2 regions of the Glycomyces sp. NPDC047010 genome follow, and region 1 is predicted to be linked to the other one. Evidence: riboswitches for the same ligand, from Rfam matches in the RefSeq annotation. Region 1 holds a riboswitch; the other holds the start of a gene.
What was found. A riboswitch is a leader RNA that binds a small molecule or an ion and turns the genes downstream of it on or off. The one in region 1 is predicted to bind cobalamin.
Positions count from the first base shown of each region.

Region 2: it holds a riboswitch for cobalamin, as region 1 does, so the genes downstream of both, metE (5-methyltetrahydropteroyltriglutamate--homocysteine S-methyltransferase) here and AB0A65_RS06250 (hypothetical protein) in region 1, are expected to answer to the same signal.

Region 1 covers NZ_JBEYVY010000002.1:576,756-582,292, reverse strand. Annotated here, with positions in the region: gene AB0A65_RS06265 (UvrD-helicase domain-containing protein) at 1-166, shown strand, start outside; partial or broken gene AB0A65_RS06260 (chromosome partitioning protein) at 469-1,500, shown strand; gene AB0A65_RS06255 (TetR/AcrR family transcriptional regulator) at 1,428-2,096, opposite strand; cobalamin riboswitch at 2,233-2,391, shown strand; gene AB0A65_RS06250 (hypothetical protein) at 2,470-3,777, shown strand; gene AB0A65_RS06245 (hypothetical protein) at 3,786-4,430, shown strand; gene AB0A65_RS06240 (energy-coupling factor transporter transmembrane component T) at 4,433-5,537, shown strand, end outside.
Region 2 covers NZ_JBEYVY010000002.1:435,854-441,390, reverse strand. Annotated here, with positions in the region: gene alr (alanine racemase) at 1-141, opposite strand, end outside; gene metE (5-methyltetrahydropteroyltriglutamate--homocysteine S-methyltransferase) at 245-2,476, opposite strand; cobalamin riboswitch at 2,517-2,727, opposite strand; gene AB0A65_RS05565 (SDR family NAD(P)-dependent oxidoreductase) at 2,846-3,580, shown strand; gene AB0A65_RS05560 (S8 family serine peptidase) at 3,581-5,537, opposite strand, start outside.

The DNA.
Region 1 (5,537 bases):
CCGCCGCGAGCTGTACGTGGCGCTCGGCCGGACCCGCGACCTCGCCTACGTCTCCCACACCGGTGCGGGTTCGCCCCTCCTGGCCGATGTGGACCAGGGGCTCTTCAGTCCATTCGGGATGGTCCCGCAACCGCACTCGGGTCCTGAGCAGCCGCGACTGCTGTAGCACGCGCGGTCCGGCCACGTGGAGTTCCCACGCGGACACGAACGGATGGGACACAATAGGCGGGTAACCGCCGTCTCACGCTGGGAGTCCCGATGGAGCACACCGAAGAGGACACCGTTCCTCTGCACCGGCCGGATGCTCCCGCGTGGTCTCCGTTCGCTCCGCCGGAGGTGAACGCGCAGTACGCGGCCGGGCCGGAGGGCGTCCACAACCCGCGCACCACCGACCACGTGCCGAGCGCGCCCCCGCCGCCCGCGATGCCGATGCCCGCGGAGGCCCCGAACGGGCAGCACCCCGCGGCCGACGGCTGGCCCGCGCCGCCCGCGCAAGGCGCGCCACACACTGTCTCTCCGCACGTCCCGGTGCCCGTGTTCCCCGACCACGCCGGCGCACTGGAGCGCGTCGGCGTCACCGCCGACGACTTCGCGTCCCGGCGGGTCGTGCCCCCGCGCGCGCCCGTCGCCGAGACGGGCCTGCGCGGCGCTCTGCACCGGTTGAGCTTCGGGACCGTCGCGCTGCCGCCGGGTCCGCGCGAACGCGCCCGCCAGCGGGCGGTCGAGACCGTGCGCCGCAACTTCGGGGGCCTGCGCCAGATCACCGTCGTGAACCCGAAGGGCGGCGCGGGGAAGACCGTCGCGGTCCTCATGCTCGCGAGCGCGTTCGGGCGCCACCGGGGCGGGTACGTGCTCGCGTGGGACAACAACGAGACACAGGGGACGCTGGGCATGCGCGCGCAGCAGGACTTCCATGTGCGCACCGTCAGGGACCTGCTGCGGGACCTCGACCACTTCAAGGGCCCGACGGGGCGGATCGGCGACCTGTCGCAGTACGTGCGCGCGCAGGGCGGCGCGATGTTCGACGTGCTCGCCTCGGACGAGTCGGCGACGGCCGGGGAGATGCTCACGGCGCAGTCGTTCGGGGACCTGCGGGAGGCGGTGTCGCGGTTCTACAAGCTCATCGTGGTGGACACCGGGAACAACGTGCGGGCCCAGAACTGGCAGGCGGCAATCGACGCGACCGACCAGCTGGTGGTGACGATGTCGGCGCGGAACGACTCGGCGGAGACCGCCGCGAGGATGCTCGACCACCTGGAGCAGACGGGCCGGCGGGACCTGGTGCGCGGCGCGGTGTCGGTGGTGTCGATGCCGGCCCACCGCAAGGACGTGGACCTGCCCGCGGTGCAGCGGCATTTCGCGGCCCGGACCCGGGCGGTGCTGCTGGCGCCGTACGAGAAGCTGCTGGACTCGGGGGAGCCGATCCGCTACGACTCGTTGAGCAAGGCGTCGTCCGCGGCCTGGCTGCGGATCGGCGCGGCGGTCGCCGAGGGCCTGTAGGAGGCCAGGAGGTCGACGAGGCCCGCGGCGGCGTCGGCGAGGCGGGAGTCGTCCTCGTCGGCGTGGCCGGTGACGAGCGCGCCCTGGACGAACACGAGGGCGGTGCGGGCGAGGCGGCCGGGGTCGGCGGCGGGGTCGAGTTCGCCGCGTTCGACGGCGCGGGCGAGGATCGCGGCGAGGTCGCGTTCGAGGTCGGTCCAGGCGTCCTGGACGCGGCGCATGGTGGCGGGGTCGTCGGCGAGTTCGACGGCCGCGCGGACGATGAAGCCGCCCTCCTTGGAGTGGCGGACGACGACGTCGAGCAGTTCGCCCACGGCGCGCAGCGCTTCCCCACCGGCGGCGTCCTCCTCGGTGCCGCGGCCGGTGGCGCTGCGGGCTATGGCGCGCAGCTCCGGTTCGGTGTCGTCCCTATATCGTTGCAGCGCTGTGATGTAGAGCTGGTGCTTGGACCCGAACGCGGCGTAGAGCCCGGCGCGGTTCATGCCGGTGGCGGCGACCAGGTCCGACATGGAGGTCGCGGAGAACCCCCTGTCCAGGAAGACCCGTGTCGCAGCGCGAAGGACTCTGTCCAAATCGGCGTTCTTATTTCTGCTCACGTTGAGCACCGTATCGACACCCGGTGCTACGGGTCAATAACCGCAAGGCGGGAGTTGACTCACGAGGCGCGAGTGAACGGTCGCACTGCGGAGGCGTCCGGCTTGACACCCCCGGGGGCACCGGCGAGAATGAGCGCAAACTGAACAGGCGTCTGGCGGGGGAAGTCCGGTGAAAGGCCGGCGCTGACCCGCAACGGTAGTCGCGGTCGCCCCATGGCGACAACCGGGCACCCTTCTGTTCCTGCCCGGTCCACCCGCGTGAGCCCGAATGCCCGCCGCGCCCAACGGAATTGTCAACGCCTGTCGTGGTCTACAGGCGCTTGCGGCGCAGCCGCCTGCCCGAAGACCCACTCGCTCTAGGAAAGGTCAGGCAATGCGCCACCTTGCCGGCCGCGTGCTCATCGCAGCGGCCCTGCCCGTCACCCTGCTCGCGGCCTCGCCCGCGCACGCCCAGTCGTCCGAGCCGTTCGCGGAGCCCGCGGCGGCGGCCGCGTCCTGGCTGGCCGCCCAGTCCGACGGGACCGCCTGGAACCAGGACCCGGCGACGACGCTCGACGCGGTCATCGGCCTCCAGGCCGCCCGCGTCGGCGCCGACCAGGTCCGGACCGCGCTCGAATGGCTCAACGACTCCGAGGTCCTCAGCCCGTATGTGAACACGGACGCCACCGGCGCGGCCGGGTTCAACGCCGGGTCGGCCGGGAAGGTCATGTACGTCGTGGCGACCGCCGGGGGCGACCCGACGGACTTCGGCGGGATCAAGCTCGCCGAGGAGGTCGCCGCGTCGCAGGCCGCGAACGGCACGTACGGCGACGGCACGGCCCTGTCGACCGCGTGGGCGGTCCTCGGGCTCTCGCGCACCGACACGGCCGCGGGCGAGACGGCCGCGGCCGGCCTCGCCGCGGTCCAGTGCCCCGACGGCGGGTTCAGCTACGGCGACGCCGACGGCGGCGACGACTGCGTGTCGGACGCGGACACCACCGGCCTCGCGGTTCCGGCGCTGGTGAGCCTCGGCGACCCGGCTTCGGCGTCCCTGGAGTCGGCCGTGACCTGGCTGGAGGGCGCGCAGGCCGAGGACGGCGGGTTCGACGGCGGGTTCGGCGAGAACGCGAACACGACCGCGGTCGCCGCGCAGGCGTTCCTCGCGGCGGGCCGCGCCGACGCGGCCGAGCGGGCCGTGGCGTTCCTGCTGACGCTCCAGTTCGGCTGCGACGGCGCCGCCCCCGGCGCGTTCATGTACACGAACCCCGAGGACGCGGACTTCGGCGAGGCGACGCGCCTGTTGGCGACCGCGCAGGCCATCGTCCCGGTCGCGGGCCAGAACCTCGCGACGCTCGACGCCTCCGGTTCGGCCGCCGACGTGCCGGCCGTGGACTGCGCTTCGGCGGACGCGGGCGACGCGACCGCCACTGCGGCCGAAGAGGACGAGTCGGGTTCGACCTCGTGGCTGACGTGGGCGATCATCGCCGCGGTCGTCGTCATCGCCGCCCTGATCGTGGTCTTCACGCTGCGCTCGCGCCGGGGCGCCGGTTCGGGCGACACGGCCGCCGAGGCCCCTGCGGCCCCGGTCGCCGACGCGCCGAAGACCGACGACGCCGAAGAGGCCGCCGCCGACGAGTCCGCTTCGGACAAGTCGACGGGCGACGAGCCTGGCGACGACTCCGGCGAGGGCAAGGACAAGTAGTCCTCCCCGTGCCTCGACACGAACGACGCGCAGCCAGCGCCCGCCTGACCGGCGGGCGCTGGCTGCGCGCGGTCCTCCCGGTGCTGCGCAGTGGCGCCGCCGGGTTCGGCGCGGTGCTGTTCGGCGCCGTCGCCGCCGCGGGGCTCCCCGCGGCCCCGGCCGGGGCGCAGGAGCGCTGCGGCGGGGTCGTGGTTGTGGTCGACTTCGGTGAACTGGACGGGCTGGAGACCGGGTGCGCGGCCGATCCGGCGGACGGACTCGACGCGCTCGCGCAGGCCGGGTTCGCGGTGACCGAGGTCGCGGCGATCCGCGGCATGGTGTGCAGCATCGACGCGCTCCCCGCGACCGACTGCGGCGCTTCGCCTCCCGCGGACGCGTACTGGTCGTACTGGCACGCGAACGCCGGGGACGCGGAGTGGACGTACTCGATGGTCGGCGGCGCCGACGCGACCCCTGACGCGGGCGACTTCGAGGGCTGGGCGTTCGGCGACGGCTCCGCGCCGCCCGCCATCGCGCCCCCCGACGCCGTAGCCGACGCCCCTGAGGCCGAGTCGGATTCGGGCGGGGCGTCGTACACGTGGGTCATCGCCGTGGCCGTGCTCGCCGTGATCGGCGCGCTCGCCGCCTGGCGGCTCCGGCAGCGGCGCGCCTGACCGTGCCGACCGACCTCGGCCCGATGCGCCGCCGCACCGCCCACCCCGTCGCGTGGTGGGCGTGGGCGCTGCTCCTCGCGACCGCGGCCGGGCGCACCGCGAACCCGTGGCTGCTGCTGCTCATCGCCGCCGTCGCCGGCCTGGTCGTGGCGTTCTGCCGCGGGGACGAGCCCTGGTCGGGCGCGTACCGGGTGTTCCTCTACATCGGTTTGAGCGCGGTCGCGGTCCGCATGGCGTTCTATGTGGTCTTCGGCGGCTCGGACGGGCCGACGGTCCTGTTCACGCTGCCTTCGGTGACGCTCCCGGAGTGGGCGGCCGGGTTCCGGCTCGGCGGGAACGTGACCGCGGAGGGCGCGCTCGCGGCGCTCTACGACGGGATGCGGCTCGCGGTGCTCCTGGTGTGCGTGGGCGCGGCGAACGCGCTCGCGAGCCCGCGGCGGCTCCTGCGGTCCGTCCCGGCCGCACTGTACGAAGTGAGCGTCGCGGTCGTCGTCGCGCTGTCGGTGGCGCCGCAGCTGGTGGCCTCGGTGGGGCGGGTCCGGCGGGCGAGGGCGCTGCGCGGCAACACGGGCCGCAGCCCGGCGAACCTCATGCGCACCGTCGTCGCGCCCGTGCTGCACGAGGCGCTCGACCGGTCGCTGCACCTCGCCGCCGCCATGGCCTCGCGCGGGTACGGTCGCGCGGCGGGCGTCCCGGCGCCGGCGCGGCGGGCGACCGGGGCCGCACTGCTGGTCGGGCTCCTCGGCCTGTGCGCGGGCGCCTATTCACTGCTCGGCAACGCCACGCCCGCGCCGCTCGCGTGGGGCGTGCTCGCGGTCGGTGCGGCCGCGGCGGTGTTCGGGATCGCGTTCGCGTCCCGGCGCGTGCCACACACCAGGTACCGGCCGGACCGGTTCGGCCCCAAGGACTGGGCGGTCGCCGCCTCCGGCGCGGCCGCTGTGGCCGGGTCGGTGGCGAGCCTCGCCCTCGAACCCGCGGCCCTGTGGCCCGCGGCCGCGCCGCTCCACATGCCCCCGCTGCCGCTGTACGCCGCGGCCGGGGTCCTCCTCGCCGCCACACCCGCGCTCCTCGTCCCGTCGGCGCCCGACGCCACGGCCGCAGGGCGGC
Region 2 (5,537 bases), 140 kb from region 1:
GACCATCGCCATCATCGGGACGCCCGCGACGCGCGCGAGCGCCTCGACGTTGTGCGCGAGCCGCCGCCAGTCCGCGCTGGCCTTCGCCAGTCCGGACATGCCGCCGTTCACCGGCTCGGTCAGGATGCGGTAGTTGTCCATCGCCACGGCTCAAGGGTACGTGGCCGCGCGGCGGGTCCGCCGCAGCGACCGGATCGTACATCCTATAGGAAATAGGATGTACGATCCGGAACCGCTGAGGCCCTTACGCGGCCTCGGCGCGGACGGTGCGGGCGGCCTCCACGAGCCCTTCGAGCGCGGGCAGGACCTCCTCGTAGCGGCGGGTCTTCAGGCCGCAGTCGGGGTTGGCCCAGACCCGGTCGGGGCCGAGGGCGGCGACGGCGAGGCGCAGGGCCTCGGCCATCTCGGCGGCGGCGGGCACGCGCGGGGAGTGGATGTCCCACACGCCGGGGCCGACGCCGCTGCCGTACCCGGCGCGGCCGAGGTCGGCGACGACCTCCATCTTCGAGCGGGACGCCTCGATGGACGTGACGTCGGCGTCGAGTGCGGCGATGGCGTCGATGACCACGCCGAACTCGGAGTAGCACAGGTGCGTGTGGATCGCGGTGTCCGGGCGGACGCCGGAGGTCGCGAGGCGGAACGAGCGGGTGGACCACTCGCGGTAGGCCGCGCGGGGCGCCTCGCGCACGGGCAGGAGCTCGCGGAGCGCGGGCTCGTCGACCTGGATGATCGCGGTCCCGGCCGCTTCGAGGTCGGTGACCTCGTCGCGCAGGGCGAGGGCGACCTGGTCGGCGGTGTCGGCGAGCGGCTGGTCGTCGCGCACGAAGGACCACGCGAGGATCGTCACGGGCCCGGTGAGCATGCCCTTCACGGGTTTCGCGGTGAGCGACTGCGCGTAGGAGGTCCACGGGACCGTGATCGGCGCGGTGCGGGCGACGTCGCCGAAGAGGATCGGCGGGCGCACGCAGCGGGAGCCGTAGGACTGGACCCACCCGGCGGCGGTGGTCGCGAAGCCGGTGAGCTGCTCGGCGAAGTACTGGACCATGTCGTTGCGCTCGGGCTCGCCGTGGACGAGCACGTCGATGCCGAGTTTCTCCTGCTCGTTGATGACGGCGGCGACCTCGGCCTTCATGCGGGCGTGGTAGTCGGCGTCGATCATGAGGCCCTGCCTGTGGGCGGCGCGGGCCTTGCGGAGCTCGGCGGTCTGCGGGAACGAGCCGATGGTGGTGGTCGGGAGCGGCGGCAGCGGGACGCGCTCGGCCTGGGAGGCACGGCGGTCGGCGTAGGGCGCCCGGCGGTCGGCGCCCGCGTCGAGGGCGGCGAGGCGGTCGCGGACCGCGCCGTCGCGCCAGGCGTCGGGCGCGGCGGGCCGGGCGTCGCGGGCGCCGTCCGGGTCGGCGAGGACGGTGAGTTCCACGAGCTTCTGGCGTGCGAACGAGAGCCGCTCGGCGAGCAGCGGCGGCAGGCCGGTCTCGGGCGCGAGGTCCACGGGGACGTGGAGGAGCGAGGCCGAGGAGGCGACGCCGACGCGGTCGGTGAGGGCCTTGACGGCCTCGATGTCGGCGGCGGCCCGCGCTAGGTCGGTGCGCCAGATGTTGCGCCCGTCCACCACTCCGGCGACGATGAATGTTTCACGTGAAACATTCAGCGACGCAAGTGCTTCCAGGTCGGACCGGCCGCGGACCAGGTCGAGGGCGATGCCTTCGACGCCCGCGTCCAGGAGCACCAGCAGCGACTCGCCGAACGGCCCGTAGCCCCCGGCGACGAGGATCTCCGCCTCGGCCACAAGGCGCCGGTACGCGGATGCGACGGCTTCCAGCTCCGCCGGGGTCCGGTCGGCGCACAGCGCCGGTTCGTCGAGCTGGACGAGTCCGGCCCCGGCGTGCGCGAGCGCGGCCAGGATCTCGATGTACGCCTCCACGACGTCGTCGAGGCGGTCAAAGGGCCGGAAGTCCTCGGGCGAGCCGTCGGCGGCCTTCGCGAGGAGCAGCAGCGTGGCGGGCCCGACGAGGACCGGCCGGGCGTCGAGGCCGCGTTCGCGGGCCTCCAGGAACTCCGCGACGGCCTTCTCAGGACGCGCGGCGAACGCGGTCGCGGGGCCGATCTCGGGGACCAGGTAGTGGTAGTTCGTGTCGAACCACTTGGTCATCTCCAAGGGCGCGGCCGCGTCGTCGCCGCGGGCCGCGGCGAAGTAGGACGCGAGGTCGCCGCCGCGGCGGTGCCGGGGCGCGACCGCGTCCACGGCGAACGCCGCGTCCAGCACGTGGTCGTAGTAGGAGAAGACGCCCGTGGGGACCGAGTCGAGCACGGACAGGTCGTCGAGCATCTCGGCGCGGACGGCCGCGGCGGCCCGTTCGAGCCCCTCGGCGTCGAGCCGTCCGGCCCAGTGGGCTTCGAGCGCGCGCTTGAGCTCGCGGCCCGATCCGATGCGCGGGTATCCGAGCGCGGTCGAGCGCACGGCAGAGCTGTTGGTCATGTGTCAGTTCCCTCGAACTTGCGACAGCGGGACCGCGCGCGGTCGCGCGCGGTACGCGGGCAGGTATTCGGACTCGGGGGCGCGCCGTCGCCGGCACCTACTCCCCGCCGCTTCCCAGCCCCTCCCGGGTCCAGTGCTCATGGCGGGTTCCGTTCCCCCTCACCGCTGCGGGGCAGTCCTGGATTCGCACCAGATTCCCTCTTAGCCGAAGCGCCGCAAGGCGCCGCGGAACCAGCGTCGAATGCGATGGTACGGGCGCGGCCCGACCGCCCGCGCGCCTCGGCCAGAGTGTGAGAACCGGCGCGCGGGGACGCCGAGTAAGGTCCGTCGCGGGCCGAGGCTTCGGCCCGCGTCTGCGAGGAGGAATCGATGAGCAGGAAGACCGCGGTCGTCACGGGAGCCAGCAGCGGGATCGGGGCGGCCACCGCACGGGCCCTCGCCGGGGCCGGGTTCGACGTGGTCCTCGGCGCGCGCCGGGCCGACCGGCTCGCCGAGGTCGCGGCCGAGTGCGGCGGGACCGCGCTGCCGCTCGACGTCACCGACGAGCGGTCGGTGGCCGATTTCGTCGCCGCGGTGGAACGCTGCGACGTGCTCGTCAACAACGCGGGCGGCGCGTTCGGCCTCGACTCGATCGCCGGGGCGGACCTGGACGCCTGGCAGCGCATGTACGACGTGAACGTCCTCGGCACGGCCCGGATCACCAAGGCGCTCCTGCCGAAGCTCGTCGCCTCGGGCGACGGCCAGGTCGTCGTCATCGGCTCCATCGCGGGCCACCAGCCGTACCCCGGCGGCGGCGGGTACAACGCCGCGAAGCACGCCGAGGCCGCGATCACGCGGGTCCTGCGCATGGAGCTGCTCGGGCAGCCGGTGCGGGTGTGCGAGGTGGACCCGGGCATGGTCGAGACGGAGTTCAGCCTCGTCCGCTTCGAGGGCGACCAGGGCCGCGCCGACGCGGTCTACGCGGGGATGACGCCGCTGGTCGCCGCCGACATCGCGGACGCGATCGCGTGGATCGCGACCCGTCCCGCGCACGTCAACATCGACCAGATCACCATCACCCCGCGCGACCAGGCCGGCGCGCAGCTCGTCCACCGGGAGCAGTAGCTACTCGGCGAGCGTGAAGACCGGCGAGGTCCACTGCTCCCAGGCGTCCGGGTCGTCCTCGTCGCCGAGGGCCTTGAGCACCTTCACCGTGAGCGTCCAGCGGCCGGGCTCCAGAGCGCCGGGCCGCTGGGCGACCAGGTCCTCCAGGTGGACGCCCATCGCGTCGTCGGGTCCGGGGGAGCGCGGCAGGAACGCCTCGCGGTCCCATTCGACCACCTCGCCGGTGTCGGCGTTCGCGGCGCTGACGTCCATCGCCGCGGGCTGGTGTCCGAGATAGACCAGGGCCGCGAGGTCGGGCCCGTCGGCGAGGCTGAACGACTCGCCGTCCTCGACGTCGCGGTACTCGTACTCGCGGGTCTCCGGGTCCTGCGCGACGACGGCCGCGAGCTTCGGGAAGTCCGGGTGGTCCAGGACCGGGATCGCCAGGTAGTCGCCCTGGTAGCCGGAGTACGCCATGGTCAGGGACTCGCCGCCGTCCTCGGGCCGGGCGGTGATCCGCCCGCCGAACACGCTGCCCTCGGGCAGGTCGGCGCTCGGCGTCACCGTGACCTCCACGGTCGCCGTCTGGCCCGGGTAGAGGCGCAGCTCCTTCGGCTCGAAGTCCACGTCCGGTGCGGCGGCGCTGAAGCCGGGGTCGCGGTCGTCGCCGGTGGTCGCGATCGTGGCCCGGTGGGTCAGCGTGTAGTCGCGGGCCTCGCGGTCGCGTGAGGTGAGGCCGAGTTCGAACGTGCGCGGCGCGGTCCCGTCGCCGGTGTTGACGCCGGTCGGGTACAGGCACGCCTCCGCGTCGAGGGCGTCGACCACGTCGATGACGCCGGTCCCCTGCCGGTGCGCCGCTTCGAGTTCGCCGAGGTCCGGGTTGTCGCCCCACGCGACGGGCTTCGCGGAGTTCGCGAGGCGGGTGCGCACGTCGCGCGGCTCCAGCCGGGGCTCGGCGTCGAGCAGCAGGGCCGCGGCGCCCGCGACGTGCGGCGAGGACATCGAGGTGCCCGAGAGCGACTCGTACGAGCCGTCGGCGACGGGCACGGTGGACCAGATGCCGCCGCCGGGCGCGGCCACGTCCGGTTTGAACGCGAGGTCGGGGGCGGGGCCGTACGCGGAGAAGCTCGACGCGAGGCCCGCGCGCGGCAGCGGCACGAGCACCGTCTCGCCGGTGAACTCCAGGACCGGGGCTTCACCGATGGCCGCGAGGTCGTGGAGGTCCTTGCCGTCTGTGTCGGTGACCGAGAGGGCCGGGACGCCGAGGTCCTCGACGCCGGAGCCGCCGAAGGGGCCGGGCCGGTCGTTGTAGATGACGACGCTCGTGGCGCCTTCGGCGACGGCCCGCTCGTACTTCTCCTTGAACGTGCAGGTCCCGCGGACGATCAATGCGGCCTTGCCGTTCACGTCGCCTTCGGAGGCGTCGTCGGCGCACGCGCGGCCGAGGAACACCAGGCCGTCGGTGGCCGTCCCCGCCTCGGGTTCGGCGGCGTCGCCGAGGACCTGGTAGCCGACGGACCGGTCGAGGGCGGGCACGTGCGCGGCGTCCATGCGCTCGGACGGGTTGTCGGTGGAGGCCACGGCGATCACGTCCTCGCCGACGCCGGGCGCCGAACCGGAGTAGACGCCGGACTCGCCGTCGTTGCCCATGGAGGCGACGACGACCACGCCCTCCTCGGTGAGCCGGTCGGCGGCCTTCGCGGTTGGGTAGCCGGGCCACTGGAACGACTGGCCGAGCGAGAGGTTGACGACGTCCATGCCGTCGTCGAGCGCGGCCTCCAGGGCCTGCATGATGACCTCGGCGCTCGTGGAGCCCTCGCAGCCGAAGACCCGGTACGCGCCGAACTCCACGTCGGGCGCGACGCCGGTGACCTCGCCGTTCGCGCCGACGATCCCGGCGACGTGGGTGCCGTGCCCGGCGCAGTCGGCGGGGTCGTCGTCGGGGTCGGGCTCGGCGTGGTCGGGGTCCTCGGAGTCG